Regions from separate parts of the Winslowiella toletana genome, predicted to be linked through region 1. Evidence: riboswitches for the same ligand, from Rfam matches in the RefSeq annotation. Region 1 holds a riboswitch; each other region holds the start of a gene.

Region 1 (5,023 bases):
CGCATCATTGATGCGCTGGCGACGCTGTCATTTGCCTATCCACGGCGCGCAGAATACTTCAGCGGTGAGCTGGAAACCTTTTTGCTGATGGCGCGTAAAGAGCAGAAAGATCCGCTGGATCTGCGCGGCTCTTACGCCGGAGCGATGGGCTACGGCCAGTTTATGCCGTCATCGTTTAAAGACTATGCGGTAGATTTTAATGGTGATGGTCATATCAATCTGTGGGATCCGGTAGATGCCATTGGCAGCGTGGCTAACTACTTTAAACAGCACGGCTGGCAGAGCAACCAGTCAATCGCGATTCCGGCCAGTGGCCAGGCGCCAGGGCTGGAAACCGGCTTTAAAACGCGCTACAGCCCGGCAACACTGGCCGCTGCTGGCCTGCAACCGCAGGTGCCGTTGCAAAACAATCAACAGGTGAGTTTACTGCGTTTTGATATGGGTAAAAGCTGGCAGTACTGGTATGGCTTGCCAAACTTTTATGTGATTACCCGTTATAACCACAGTAACCATTATGCGATGGCGGTCTGGCAGTTGGGTGAGGCCGTGGCGCTGGCGCGCTAGGGCGTTCTCATCACTGAAACTATTCCCCACTGTGAGCCAGACAGTGGGGAAGCGTCAACCGCGTCGCACGGTCAGCGTTGATAGAAAATATTGCCATCGTAAGCTTTCAGCATTTTTCCGTCGCTGTCGCTAATCAGTACGTAATTCGATCCCATATAGGTCCAGTGACTGCCGGCATCCGGCGCTGGCAGATTACGCACCTGCCACTGTTTTATCTGATATTTATCACTGCGATAGAGCGCCGGAGCGGTGTCACCAAGGGTGTAATGGATAAAGTCAGCGGTAAATTCGGTGATTTCATACGACGGTTTTTCCGCGCCAGGCGTCACCACCGCCGGTGCCGCGAAACAGACGCTGGTGGTCGCCAGCAGCGTTGCCAGCAGCATTATTTTTGTTTTAGCCATACAGTCTCCAGTGAGTAAGCCGATTCCATCTGTCCGATTTCCTATCATTCCGTCAGTTACGCTTAACAGGCAAGAGCAAATGTGTGTTGAAGGATTACAGCAGCTTAACGCGTTATCCTTGCTGGCGAAAAATGACGATAAGTTTACAACTGAACAGCTGCGCTTTATTCTTATCAGCTGCTGGCGTAAGCGCCAGCAATTATAGCGTGAATTATCAATGACTCGGGGTGCCTGCTCTGTGAAGAAAAGGCTGAGAATTACCCGCTGAACCTGAACTGGATAATGCCAGCGGAGGGAAGTCAGATGCCTGAGTGCATCGCCTTCTTGATCGCCGGTTGGGAGTGTTATGAATCTTCAACCTGAGCCTGTTTCTGGCGCGTCCGTCGCCCAATCCCTCTCTCTGTTTCGTCAGCATGCGCCACTGGTGCACTGTATGACTAACGACGTGGTGCAAACCTTTACCGCTAATGTGCTGCTGGCTCTGGGAGCGTCACCGGCGATGGTCGTCGATGCTGAAGAAGCCGCGCAGTTCAGCGCTATCGCTGATGGCCTGTTAGTCAACGTTGGCACCTTAACCCGCGACCGCGCGCAGGCAATGCTGGCGGCCATTGATGCTGCTAATCAGTCACAGAAACCCTGGACGCTGGACCCGGTCGCCGTGGGTGGCCTGACTTTCCGCAGTGAATTTTGCCAGCGTTTGTTGCAACGGCGACCGGCGGCGATTCGCGGTAATGCCTCTGAAATTCTGGCGCTGGCGCAGCATGCCGTCAGCGGTCGCGGCGTCGATAGCTTACACGATTCCGCGTCAGCGATTGCGGCGGCAAAGCAGCTGGCGCAGGTCAGTGGCGCAGTGGTGGCGGTAACCGGTGCGGTGGATTACGTCACTGACGGCACACGCACGCTGAGTGTTGCCGGTGGCTCGCCGCTCATGACTCGGGTGGTCGGCACCGGCTGTGCGCTTTCTGCGGTAGTGGCGGGGTTTGCCGCGCTGCCCGGCGAGCGGATTCACCACGTTGCCAGTGCCTGCCGGGTGATTTCTGCTGCCGGAGAGCGTGCTGCGGCAGTGGCAAATGGGCCGGGAAGCTTTATTCCCGCTTTTCTTGATGCACTCTATCAACTTGATAAGGATGAATGGCTATGAAAAGGATTAACGCTCTGACAATTGCCGGTACCGATCCCAGCGGCGGCGCAGGGATTCAGGCCGACCTGAAGGCGTTTTCGGCACTGGGTGCTTATGGTGCCAGCGTGATTACCGCGCTGGTGGCGCAAAATACCCGTGGTGTGCAGTCAGTTTATCGTATCGAGCCGGAGTTCGTCGGCGCGCAGCTGGATTCGGTGCTGTCGGATGTGCGTATCGACAGCGCTAAAATCGGCATGCTGGCGGAGTGCGATATTGTTGATGTGGTGGCCGATCGTTTACAACAGGCGGCGCTGCCGTGGGTGATACTGGATACCGTGATGCTGGCAAAAAGTGGCGATCCGCTGCTGTCGGTAAAAGCGATTGATACTATGCGTCAGCGTTTATTGCCGCAGGTTTCCCTGATTACGCCGAATATCCCCGAGGCAGCGGCACTGCTGGATTGCCGCATGGCGCGCAACGAGCATGAGATGCAGGCGCAAGGGCGTGCGATGCTGGAGCTGGGCTGCCAGGCGGTACTGATGAAAGGCGGCCATCTCGGCGAGCACGAAAGTCCGGACTGGCTGTTCACCGCCGATCTTGAGCAGCGCTTTACCGCACCGCGTGTGGCAACGCGTCATACCCACGGCACCGGTTGTAGCCTGTCAGCGGCGCTGGCAGCGCTGCGCCCGCGCCATGAAAGCTGGCCAGCCACGGTTGAAGTAGCCAAACACTGGCTGCAGGGCGCGCTGGAACATGCGGATTCGCTGGAAGTGGGCGGCGGCATTGGGCCAGTACACCATTTTTACCGCTGGTGGTAGAGCGGTATACCAAAACGGCGATTATTACCTGCGAATCGTTCTGAAAAATGGAGTCAGCAGTTTGCCTTAAGCGTATGTTTTGGGCCAGGCTTTGTTGGGGCGGCGACAGTCGACCGGTCGGGCCGAAGAAATTCGGCCCATCACTTATCTTTCAGGAGTTAGCATGACGGACATCGTACAGTTATTGGGTAAAGAAGCTGATCAACTTCTGCAACATCGCTGCATGACCATTCCAGCCGAAAGCCTGTATTTACCCGGCGCGGATTATGTCGATCGCGTAATGATCGATAACAACCGTTCTCCAGTCGTGTTACGCAATATGCAAACGTTGTACAACACCGGGCGCCTGGCAGGCAGCGGCTATCTGTCGATTTTGCCCGTTGATCAGGGAGTAGAGCATTCGGCGGCGGCCTCGTTTGCGGCTAATCCGCTCTATTTTGACCCCAAAAATATTGTTGAACTGGCGATTGAAGCCGGTTGTAACTGTGTGGCTTCCACCTATGGCGTGCTGGCCTCGGTATCGCGCCGCTATGCGCACCGCATCCCGTTTTTGGTCAAGCTGAATCACAATGAGACGCTAAGTTATCCGACCCAGTACGACCAGACGCTGTACGCCAGCGTCGAGCAGGCGTTTAACCTCGGCGCGGTTGCCGTCGGTGCCACTATCTATTTCGGTTCTGAACAGTCGCGCCGCCAGATTGAAGAGATCTCTGCCGCTTTTGAACGTGCGCATGAGCTGGGAATGGTTACCGTACTGTGGGCCTATCTGCGTAATAACGCGTTTAAAAAAGACGGCACTGATTATCACGCCAGTGCGGATCTCACCGGGCAGGCCAACCATCTGGCGGCAACGATTGGCGCAGATATCGTCAAGCAGAAAATGGCGGAAAATAACGGCGGTTATCAGGCGGTCAATTTCGGCTATACCGATGAGCGCGTTTACAGCAAACTGACCAGTGAAAATCCGATTGATCTGGTACGTTACCAGTTAGCCAACTGCTACATGGGCCGTGCCGGACTGATTAACTCCGGTGGCGCGGCTTCCGGTGATACCGATATCGCCGAGTCGGTGCGGACGGCGGTGATCAATAAACGTGCCGGTGGAATGGGGCTGATTCTGGGACGTAAAGCATTTAAGAAGTCGATGAAAGAGGGCGTAGCGCTAATTAATGCGGTACAGGATGTCTATCTGTCGAAAGATGTGACTATCGCTTAACGGCTCTTCGGGCGGCGAAAGCGCCGCCCGTGGAAAAGTAATCGTTAAGGCTGTTCGAACCAGTCGCTGTTCTGTTCGGCAATCGGCGTAATCGAGAAAATCATCTGTTGTAAGTGGCGGCGCAGAGCATTTTCGGCGGCATCGGCATCGCCATCGACAATAGCCTGATAAATCTGCTGATGCTGTTCGATTAAACTTTCCGGTGGCGACACTTCACTCAGCGTCAGAAAGCGCACGCGATCCATGGTTGCTTTGATATTTTCTACCGTCTCCCACGCCAGTTCACAGCGAATGCTTTGTGCAATCAGCCGGTGAAATTCATCATCCAGCAGTAAAAATGCCTGGCTGTCATGGCGCTGAGCCGCCAGCCGCTGTAGCTGTAAATTGTGTTCCAGCTCGGCTAAGGCTGCGGGATCGGCTTGTGCTGCCGCGCGACGGACTACCGCCACTTCAACCGCCTCACGAATAAAACGGCCATCGGCAACGCGCTGCGCCGAAATTTTGCGCACAAAGGTGCCGCGTTGCGGCAGTACCTGCACCAGCCCGGCCTCTGCCAGTTTAATAAATGCTTCCCGCACCGGCTGGCGTGAGACATTAAAGCGGGTGGAGACCTCTTTCTCAGACAGCAACGCGCCGGGATGAATGGCGCAGGTGACAATGTCCTGGCGCAAAAAGCGGTAAATCTGCTGATTAACCGGTTCGCTGGCAGTAATAATGTAGGGTAGCGACATTCAGCAACATCCTTTTTGCGGCTAACGCAGTGGTCAACCGGGCTGTAAAACGTTCAGTCTAAACAGCCCGTTGCGCCAGCGCCAGCGCTTTTAATCGTGGCTAATCATCTGCCTTACCGTCTCTCTGGCACCCTGGGTTTGCAGCTGATGATAGAACTCGCCGATGCGGG
Region 2 (5,023 bases), 2.3 Mb from region 1:
TGTGCCAGCGGGCGCTTCAGGGCTTTCAGCTCGATCAGCCGCAGCCGGTTCCAGCCGCGAATATCCAGTGACAGGCAGAGCCGGTTATAGCGTTCTGCGATATCCCGCAGCGGGTTTTCCAGCACTTTCATCGCGTAGGGGATTGCCATCAGGGCATTGGTGAAAATCACCAGTCCGTCGGCGGACTGCGGCAGACCGACCGTGCTGTTCAGCAGCAGGAAAAAGCCGGTAGCCAGCACAATGCCGGGCATCGCCAGAATCAGCATGCCGCTCAGCTCCAGCGCCTGACCCGCCAGTGCGCGATGACGCAGGCGCAGTTCGCGGCTGGTCCACAGCAGCATGGTGGTCAGCATCACGCAAAGCAGCCCGGCAGCAATTGCAATGCGTAGCGACGTGAAGGTCGCCTGCCACAATGCCGGTTGCCGCAGCACCGAGCCGAAACCCTGATTGATGCCATCGACAATCACCGCCAGCAGCGGTGGCAGCAATAACAGCAACGCCAGCGTGATTAACAGGCCATCGACAAGTTTTGCCCGCCAGCTGTCCTGCGGATTACGCCAGCCGCTTACCGCCGCCGTGCCTGCCGGAATCGCTTTACTCAGGCGCTGACTGAGCATTACCAGCCCGAGGCAACAGACCATTTGCAGCAGCGCCAGTAGCGCCGCGCGTCCGGGATCGTAGTCGTAGCTGAGTGCCTGAAAAATCGCCAGCTCAATGGTGGTGGCTTGCGGGCCGCCGCCCAGCGATAACACGGTAGCAAAACTGGCGAAGCACAGCATAAAGATCAGCGCAGCGGCCGGCATAATTTGCCGCCGCAGCCACGGCCATTCCACCAGCCGAAAATGGTGCCAGCCGCGCATACCGAGCTGGGCAGCCAGTTGCCGCTGCTCACCGGGAATCTGCTCGAGCGTTTGTAACAACAGGCGCGTTGCCAGCGGCAGGTTGAAGAACACATGCGCCAGCAGAATGCCCTGCAGGCCGTAGGGTGAAAATGGGTAGTCAATGCCCAGCAGCTGGCACAGCTGCGCCAGCCAGCCCTGACGACCATAAACGCTGAGAATACCAAATACCGCCACCAGCACCGGCAGCACCAGCGTCATCGCGCAGAGTCGCAGTAGCGCGGCGCGTCCGGGGAAGCGGCGGCGATACAGCGCTCTTGCCAACGGAATAGCCGGAATGACCGACAACAGTGCCGATAATGACGCCTGCCAGAATGAGAAGCCCAGCACGTGCCACAGATAGCTGTCCTGCGCAATGGCGCGCCAGTCGGTTTCCGGCGCGTTAAACCACAGTGCGCCAAACGCCAGTATCGCGACGGCGACCAGCAGTGTCGCCGCCAGGCCGCCAGGGATCATCCAGCCAGCGATTAACGGCTGACGGCGCGTTGCCATGCACTGATCCATTGCGCGCGTTGATCGGCGACTTGCTGTGAGTTGAATTCCAGCGAAGTTTTCGGAACTGTCAGCGTCTCAAAGCCGGCGGGGAGCTTAATGTCGGTAACCGGATACATCCAGTTGCCGGTTGGAATAGCCTGCTGGAACGGCTGGCTGACGATAAATTTCATAAAGCGCTGTGCCAGTTCCGGTTGCTTGCTGCTGGCCAGCTGTCCGGCCACTTCCACCTGCATATAGTGACCTTCGGCGAAATCCGCGGCGGCATAGCGATCTTTCTTCTCTTCGATCAGATGATAAGCCGGCGAAGTGGTGTAGCTCAGCACCAGGTCACCTTCGCCTTTCAGGAACAGGCCGTAGGCTTCGCTCCAGCCTTTAGTGACGGTAACGGTTTTCTTCGCCAGTTTCTGCCAGGCCTGCGGCGCGTCATCACCGAAGACTTTTTGCATCCACAACAGCAGGCCAAGCCCTGGTGTGCTGGTGCGCGGATCCTGATAAATCACTTTCCAGTTTTGATCGCTGTCGACCAGTTCTTTCAGGCTTTTCGGCGGGTTAGTCAGTGTGGTTTTATCGTAGACAAAAGCAAAGTAGCCGTAGTCGTACGGCACAAAGGTGCTGTTGTGCCAGCCGCCAGGAATAGTCAGTTTGCGGGTATCGACATTACTGTCGGTAAACAGGCCGGTCTGCTCTGCCGCCTGCAACAGATTGTTATCAAGACCGAGGATCACGTCAGCCTTGCTGTTTTTCCCTTCCATCCGCAGACGATTCAGCAGGGAAACGCCATCTTCCAGCGCGACGAATTTCAGCTGGCAGTCGCAGTCAGCTTCAAAGGCTTTTTTGATCGCCGGGCCAGGCCCCCAGTCAGCGGAGAAAGAGTCATAGGTATAGACGGTCAGCGTCGGTTTGGCAGCAAATGCCGGTGCCGCTAACAGCAGTAACAAAGGCAGGGTCCTGTTTAACACTATGCGCTCTCCTTGAGAGGGGATTATATGAGGCGCATGATCTGAGCGACGGGCACTCTCAAATCCCTACGCCGGTATGAGCCGGATCAGGTTCGACGGGTTTTTCTCAGCGGAAAAACGGTGGATGGCAAACAGTCGGCATCACAAGGTTTTTCCGCACCCCGTTGAGAACGGCCCATTCTATTGATTTACTGCCCTCAGTGAAAGACTCATGATTCCGGCGGGGCAAACCAGGCTGATTTAAAATCAAACCAGCCGAGGGTGTTCATGCGGACCCCGCGCATACTGCGCTGCCCCTCCAACAGTAGCCAGTGGTGGAACAGAGGATGCAGACTGTAACTGTCGACCAGCAGTTTACTCCAGTCGGCCAGCGACAATGTCTGTTGCCGCCAGCGCTCGGCATCCGCTTCCCAGTCGATCTGCACACAGTGATGGATCAGCGGGATCTCATACAGTAAGGCGAACAGCGAAAACTCCAGTGGCAGGGTAAAATTGGCGCTGCCCAGCCAGATATCACTTTCGGCTTCGCCGCGATACCAGCTGTCGTAATCGATCTGCTGAGTAATCAGTTTTACGCCATGCGCCGCAAGGATCGGTTCCAGCGCATTGGCAATGCCCTGGTGTTCGATATGATCGCTGTACCAGGTGAGGGTTAAGCTGGTCAGCCCCTGCGGTTTTTCCGCTGGCGTCATATCGCGCCGGTGGTGCCAGCGCGGCAGCAGACCATAAGCCGGGAACCAGTAGCGCTGATAGCCGATGCCGGAGTTGTTCAGCAGCGCTATTGGGTTAAAGATATAGCTGACCCAGCGGCGTACCTGCTCATTGCGGCCCTGCGGCGAGCGCTGATCGAACAGCAGAAAGTAGCAGCCCTCTTCCAGCCGGCTCTCTTCTGATTTTTCGTCCTGCTTTTTGCCCTGCAGTTTCACGCCGGAGTAAACCAGTTCATCTGTGATTTCCGGTAATACCCAAATCGCCACTTCATCTATTAACGCGCGATAGCCAAAATAGTCGTCAAATGCCTGAATCTTTAGCTGTGACTGCTGATTGCGCACCACGGAGTAGGGGCCAGTACCGATCGGCTGGCGCGAAAAGTCGGGCAGGGTTGGCCATTCACGCGGCAGAATCATGGTACTGACATTTCCGAGTAGCCACGGCAGCCAGTTATCCGGCTGACTCAGATGAATATCCAGCGCCCACGGAGTGGAAGATTCAATGCGGATCAGATGGCTGAACAGCGGTTGGCTGGTCAGGCGCGTCAGCGAGGCAATAACATCGGCCATCTCCAGCTCGCGGCCATGATGGAAGTGGATCGCCGGACGCAGGTAGAAGCGCCAGTGGGTAGCGGAAATCTGCTGCCAGTGATGGGCAATATCCGCCTCCAGTTCCCCGTTTTCCTCATTTATCCGCGTCAGGCTGCTGAAAATCTGCCTCGCGAGGTGCGTTTCTGAACGGCGTAAGGGGGAACCGGGCAATAAATTAAGCAGCGAGCGGTAATAAAGCACCCGCAGGATATGTTTGCCCTGACGGAAGCTGCGCCCGAGATGGGAAGTAATCATCTGGCGCACCTGGTTTTTATCGCCGACCAGCTGCACTAGCTGATCGATGCGATCCTGCTCCAGCAGATCTTCGGCGCGCTGCTGTTGCAGCGCGAGGCCGGTATAGAGGAAAGTCAGCATCGATCGTTTGCCGCGTCCGGCTTCCGCCTGCCACTCCAGCCAGCCGTGCCCTTGCATCGCGTTCAATAAATTGCGCATATGACGGCGCGAACAGCTGAGCTGATTAGCCAGCTCATTAAGCGTGGTCTCTTGCGACTGGCCATTACAGCTCTGCCACAGGCGAATAAATTGTTGCTGCAAGCGGGGAGAGGACATAAAAGGGGAACTCCGCAGTGAAAGCCATCAGTTTTTTAGTTCCGGTATTATGGCAATAATAGCCACAGATGGAAGCGCGGGAGGCATCGCTTTTGATGGCGCACTTTCATCTCATTCTGAGTATGGTGCTTTCACCTGCCAGTGGATTAATGTCTGCTGGCTTTTTTCTTTTCCCTGTGGTTTCTTCTACGCTTCTTATTTGTCATTTTTTCGCCTCTTCCATCCAGGAAGGATCAAAGTATGAAATCGCTGCTGACCCGTCGTCGTCGCATCAATCCGGTTTATGTCGCTTTTATGGCAGTCTCTTTTATGGTTGGCATCGCCGGTGCCTTGCAGGCTCCGACCCTGAGCCTGTTTCTCAGCCGCGAAGTGGAAGTCCGGCCGTTCTGGGTTGGGCTGTTTTATACCGTTAATGCCATTGCCGGAATTGCGGTAAGCCTGCTACTGGCGAAGCGATCTGACAGCCGTGGCGATCGGCGGATGCTGATTCTGTTTTGCTGCCTGATGGCGCTGCTGAATGCGTTGCTGTTTGCTTTTAATCGTCACTATCTGACGCTGATTACCGCCGGCGTTTTTCTTTCGGCGCTGGCCAGCGTGGCGATGCCGCAGATTTTTGCTCTGGCGCGCGAATATGCCGACAGTTCGGCGCGAGAAGTGGTGATGTTCAGTTCAGTGATGCGCGCCCAGCTGTCGCTGGCATGGGTGATTGGGCCGCCGCTCTCTTTCGCACTGGCGCTGAATTATGGTTTTACCACCATGTTTATCGTGGCCGCCGCGCTGTTTGTTATCTGCCTGGCGC
Region 3 (5,023 bases), 160 kb from region 1:
GATGCGCAATGATTAAATGGCCGTGGAAAGGAAACGCAGAGCAACAACAACTTTCATCGCTACCCTGGCAGGAAGCGCTGTCTGTCCCGCTTTTTTCGTCGCTAAACCCGGCCGAGCAGCAGGCGCTGACGACGATGGCTCAACGCTTTCTGCAGCAAAAACGCCTGGTGCCACTGCAAGATTTTGCGCTTAACGATCTACGCAGCGCGCGCATCGCTTTACTGTTCTGCCTGCCGGTATTGAATCTCGGTCTGGAATGGCTGGATGGCTTTCACGAAGTGATGATCTATCCTTCGCCCTTTGTGGTCGACGACGAGTGGCAGGATGATTTCGGCCTGGTTCACAGCGAACGCACGGTGCAATCGGGTCAGAGCTGGCAACAGGGCCCGGTTGTGCTTAACTGGCTGGATATTCAGGACTCTTTCGATGTTTCCGGCTTTAACCTGATTGTGCATGAAGTGGCGCATAAACTGGACTCCCGCGGCAGCGGCCATGCCAACGGCGTACCGGCAATTTCCTTACGCAGCGTTGCGGCCTGGGAGAAAGATCTGCATGCGGCGATGAACGCAATACAGGATGAAATCGATCTGGTCGGTGAAAATGCAACGACTATTGATGCCTACGCGGCCAGTGACCCGGCGGAATGCTTTGCGGTGCTTTCGGAGTACTTCTTCAGTGCACCTGAATTATTACACCATCGTTTTCCTGCACTTTATCAGCGTTTCAGTCAGTTTTATCTGCAGGACCCGCTTAGCCGCATCGATAACTGGCAGCAGCAAGATGACAACAGCGAAACTGCTCACTAAGCGGCCGCTTTGCTGTAAACGTAGCCAGTTGAAAGCTAGACTGTTTTTTGCTGTTGACACACTGTCGGCCAGTCGCTAATATTCGCCCCGTTCCAACAATTCCTCTGTAGTTCAGTCGGTAGAACGGCGGACTGTTAATCCGTATGTCACTGGTTCAAGTCCAGTCAGGGGAGCCATATTTGAGAAGCCCGCTCAGGGAAACCTGAGCGGGCTTTTTGCTTGCTGGCTTTCACAATAGTAATGGGTTGCAAGCGTGTCACAGGTAATCGATGACGTAACTCAGAATGAACTGACGTTGATGATTTCGCTATCCAATCACCAACGCAGGAATACCCACTGCCTTACAACTTCGCATTAATAGCTTAAGCCGGGATAAAATCACTTCCCTCTTAAGCGACGGGATAATTTTTTTAATTTTTCTTTTGTCGAGATCAAATGAAAAACAACGCCTTTACCAGAAAAGTTTATACCATACTTATTTCTGAGAGTGTAAATGTCGTTTGCCTGGCAAATCTTCAGACTTCCTTTGAAGGATAAATCGATAACTTTTATTTCATCATTTCTGGTTTGAATAAAATTCTCCGGATGAATGTCATTGGATGCCAGACCAACCTGATGCAGGTCAGTAATGCATTGCTTCACACGGTAAGAATTTTCTCGGTCAATAGCTTTCAGCGGAGTGCCCTCAATGTATTCATACAGAGCATAGACGTCTACGCATTGTCTGAACTTCACTTTCTCGGCCACGTAATAGAGTTGTGGAGTGCAGGCACGCTGGTCTTTCCTCAGGCTGTACAGCTTCTTCATTAATCTTGAATAGAATGAACCAAATATAATACTCTGAATCCTTTTCTCCAGGCGCAAATCTATTTCTTTGTCATTTTTTAAGATGAATTTTTTCGAGTTAAACTCAATCAGTTCCACAGTACGAAGCTCATGACCGCTATTGAGTCTTGCCCCCTGAATTTCATTATTAAAGTACTTGTGCATCAACGCACTGATATCCATGTTCGATTCATTTATATAAATCGAGTATCCGTTTACTTTTCGTTTAGATATGGGCATTGCTTTACCTGTATATCATGCTAAACCCTCTTCTCCCGCCGAATATTCATACAAATATCTGCGCAGATGTGGTTTTTCACATCACGTTGCTGTGTTTTGAGTTGGGCTGAATTTAAATAAAGAGTAGCTGATGAGGTCATTATTGTTGAACATTTGATGCTTAATTATTCGGTATTAATGAATCAGGTATTTCCGCTTTCTTAATCGCAGAGTCATTGACGGTTTCTTAAGCTCTGCCTGACACAATACGTTATGCGGTAAGCAAAAGCAGATCTGGCGAACAGAACACCCGAACACCCGAACACCCGGCGATTGTAATCAAAAAATAAATATCGTATAACAAGCGACTCCGAGGGGTGTCCTGTAATGGGCTGAGATGGCGTAAGCCGAACCCTTTGAACCTGATCTGGGTCATGCCAGCGAAGGGACGGGTTGGTAGTCTGCACTTGCCATTCAGCTCATCGCGCCCGGATCTCCACACACTTTTGGAGGTCCCATGTTAACCACCATGTTCGATACCGGTCTCTACGGACGACTGCGCCAGCAGGCAGGCAGCCACTGGCAGAACTATGTTGCACATCCCTTTATCCAGCAACTGGCCGTCGGTACGCTGGACCAGAGCGCTTTTCGTCGCTATCTGACGCAGGATTATCTGTTTCTGATCCACTTCGCCCGCGCTTACGCCCTGCTGGTATACAAAATGCGCACCCTGCCCGATATTCGCGCCGCCAGCGCATCTCTGAATGCCATCGTGTCGGAGTTGCCGCTACACGTCGGCTATTGCGCTGAATGGGGCCTTCGCGAAGCAGAAATGGCCGCACAACCCGAAGCGATGGAAACCATCAATTACACCCGCTATGTGCTGGATATCGGCCAGTCTGGCGATGCGCTTGAGCTGCTGGTGGCGCTGATGCCCTGCGTTGCGGGTTATGCCGAAATTGGTCTGCGTCTGTTGGACGATCCGAAGACGGTAATGGAGGGAAATCCTTATGCCCGCTGGATGCAAAACTATGGTGATAGCGACTATCTGGCGGGAGTACAGCGCGCGCTTGATCTGCTGGAGCGCACTGGTCAACAGCGTGGTGCGGCAAGCCGCTTCAGTAGTTTATCGACTATCTTTACCACCGCGACCCAGCTTGAAGCAGCATTCTGGCAAATGGGGCTAAATGCAACGGCAGATCGGGTTAATACGCGATGAAAACATCCGTTCCCGCGCCACCCGGTATTCAGGTGCGCAACCTGTCGCTACATTTTGGCCAGCAGCTGATTTTCAATTCGCTCAGTTTTGATATCGACAGCGGCAGTTTTGTTGCCTTGCTCGGCCCCAGCGGCGTGGGTAAAACCAGCCTGTTGAGGATTATTGCCGGGCTGGCACAACAAAGCTCCGGTACGGTATGCGGCAGCGACGGGCAACCGCTGACCGGCCGTATTGCATGGATGGGTCAGCAGGATCTGCTCTATCCATGGCTGACGGTAAGTGAAAATATTGCGCTGGCCGCGCGCCTGCGCGGTGAAAAAGTCGACTCGGCCTGGGTCGACTTTCTGCTGGAACGTGTCGGACTGGCCGGAAAGCAGGCTCTGTTGCCAGCCGCACTGTCGGGCGGCATGCGTCAGCGGGTTGCCATCGCCCGTACGCTGTATCAACGTCAGCCGATTGTGCTGATGGATGAACCCTTTTCTGCTCTCGATACCCTTACCCGCGCCAAAATCCAGGCACTGGCGGCTGAACTGCTGGCCGATCATACCGTGCTGCTGATTACTCACGATCCGATGGAGGCCTGTCGTCTCAGCCACCGTCTGATGACGCTTTCCGGCCAGCCGGCGCAGATTGACACTACGCTGATGGTTGCCGGAACGCCGCCGCGCGCGCCCGACGATCCTCACCTTTTGCACAGCCAGGGAAAATTATTACAGCAACTGGTCAGAGAAGCATGAAGGGGCTGACGGTTTTCGCCGGTTTTATTCTGCTGTGGTGGCTGATCACTTTTACTGATATCCCCGCCTTTCTGCTGCCATCACCGCTGGCGGTTGCGCTGGCGCTGTGGAACGGCCACGCTTTTTTACTGCACCACACGCTGATTACCGCGGCAGAAATGCTAAGCGGCCTGCTGCTGGGCGTTCTGCTTGGCGCAATGCTGGCACTGGCGATGACTTTTTCTTCGTGGCTGCAACGCTGGCTGATGCCGGTGGTGGTGACCAGCCAGGCAATACCGGTGTTTGCGCTGGCCCCGCTACTGGTGCTGTGGTTCGGCTTTGGCATCAGCGCCAAAGTGGCGATGGCGGTACTGGTGATCTTCTTTCCGGTGGTTTCAACCTTTTTCGACGGCCTGCGTCAGGTGAATAACGATTATCTCGACCTCGCTCGCACCATGGGCGCGTCACGCTGGGCGCAGCTGCGCCATGTGCGGCTGATGGCTGCACTACCGGCTTTTGGCTCCGGGCTACGCATGGCGGCGGCCGTCGCGCCGATCGGCGCAATTATTGGTGAATGGGTCGGATCGGCGGAAGGTCTGGGCTATCTGATGCTGAATGCCAATGCGCGCATGCAAACCGATCTCTGTTTTGCTGCACTGTTTATCCTGGTGGTAATGACCGTCTCGCTGTGGAAAACGGTGGATATCCTGATTCGTCGCCTGATTCGCTGGGCGCCAGAAAATCTTTCACAATCAAAATAAAAGGCCCCGTGATGAAAAAAAGCTTATTTGCGCTGATGCTCAGCGCCGTGATGGCAACTCAAGCCACTGCTGCTGAGAAAATTACGCTGGTACTCGACTGGTATATCAATCCCGATCACGCGCCGATTATCGTCGCTGAGCAAATGGGTGCCTTCAAACAACACGGGCTGGAAGTCAGAATTGTGCCGCCTTCCGACCCGGCGCTGCCGCCGCGGCTGGTCGCGGCCGGACAAGCCGATCTCGCCATTACTTACCAGCCACAGCTGCATTTTTTCGCCGATCAGGGTTTACCGTTAGTGCGCGTCGGCACCTTAATCAACACGCCGCTGAATACCTTGATTACGCTGGATAAAAGCATCAGTACGCCGGGAGATTTGAAAGGGAAGAAAGTGGGTTTCTCCGTCAGCGGTATCGAAGAAGCCACCGTTGCCACCATGCTGCGCCATGAAAAACTCAAGGCGGATGAGATTAAATTGA

What was found. Region 1 has a riboswitch for thiamine pyrophosphate ahead of thiM (hydroxyethylthiazole kinase). Riboswitches for the same ligand answer to the same signal wherever they lie in the genome.
Region 2: it holds a riboswitch for thiamine pyrophosphate, as region 1 does, so the genes downstream of both, thiB (thiamine ABC transporter substrate binding subunit) here and thiM (hydroxyethylthiazole kinase) in region 1, are expected to answer to the same signal.
Region 3: it holds a riboswitch for thiamine pyrophosphate, as region 1 does, so the genes downstream of both, RIN69_RS14295 (TenA family protein) here and thiM (hydroxyethylthiazole kinase) in region 1, are expected to answer to the same signal.

The regions. Positions count from the first base shown of each region.
Region 1 is NZ_CP134152.1:3,177,459-3,182,481, reverse strand. Features, by position in the region: gene mltB (lytic murein transglycosylase B) at 1-564, shown strand, start outside; gene RIN69_RS14995 (RcnB family protein) at 636-968, opposite strand; TPP riboswitch at 1,182-1,282, shown strand; gene thiM (hydroxyethylthiazole kinase) at 1,315-2,109, shown strand; gene thiD (bifunctional hydroxymethylpyrimidine kinase/phosphomethylpyrimidine kinase) at 2,106-2,906, shown strand; gene fbaB (class I fructose-bisphosphate aldolase) at 3,070-4,122, shown strand; gene RIN69_RS14975 (GntR family transcriptional regulator) at 4,167-4,853, opposite strand; gene RIN69_RS14970 (mannitol dehydrogenase family protein) at 4,944-5,023, opposite strand, start outside.
Region 2 is NZ_CP134152.1:880,947-885,969, forward strand. Features, by position in the region: gene thiP (thiamine/thiamine pyrophosphate ABC transporter permease ThiP) at 1-1,391, opposite strand, end outside; gene thiB (thiamine ABC transporter substrate binding subunit) at 1,367-2,353, opposite strand; TPP riboswitch at 2,399-2,527, opposite strand; gene sgrR (HTH-type transcriptional regulator SgrR) at 2,563-4,224, opposite strand; gene RIN69_RS04045 (sugar efflux transporter) at 4,465-5,023, shown strand, end outside.
Region 3 is NZ_CP134152.1:3,018,945-3,023,967, forward strand. Features, by position in the region: gene mtfA (DgsA anti-repressor MtfA) at 9-806, shown strand; tRNA gene RIN69_RS14285 (tRNA-Asn) at 907-982, shown strand; gene RIN69_RS14290 (lipopolysaccharide core heptose(II) kinase RfaY) at 1,185-1,814, opposite strand; TPP riboswitch at 2,214-2,316, shown strand; gene RIN69_RS14295 (TenA family protein) at 2,368-3,069, shown strand; gene RIN69_RS14300 (ABC transporter ATP-binding protein) at 3,066-3,806, shown strand; gene RIN69_RS14305 (ABC transporter permease) at 3,803-4,546, shown strand; gene RIN69_RS14310 (ABC transporter substrate-binding protein) at 4,558-5,023, shown strand, end outside.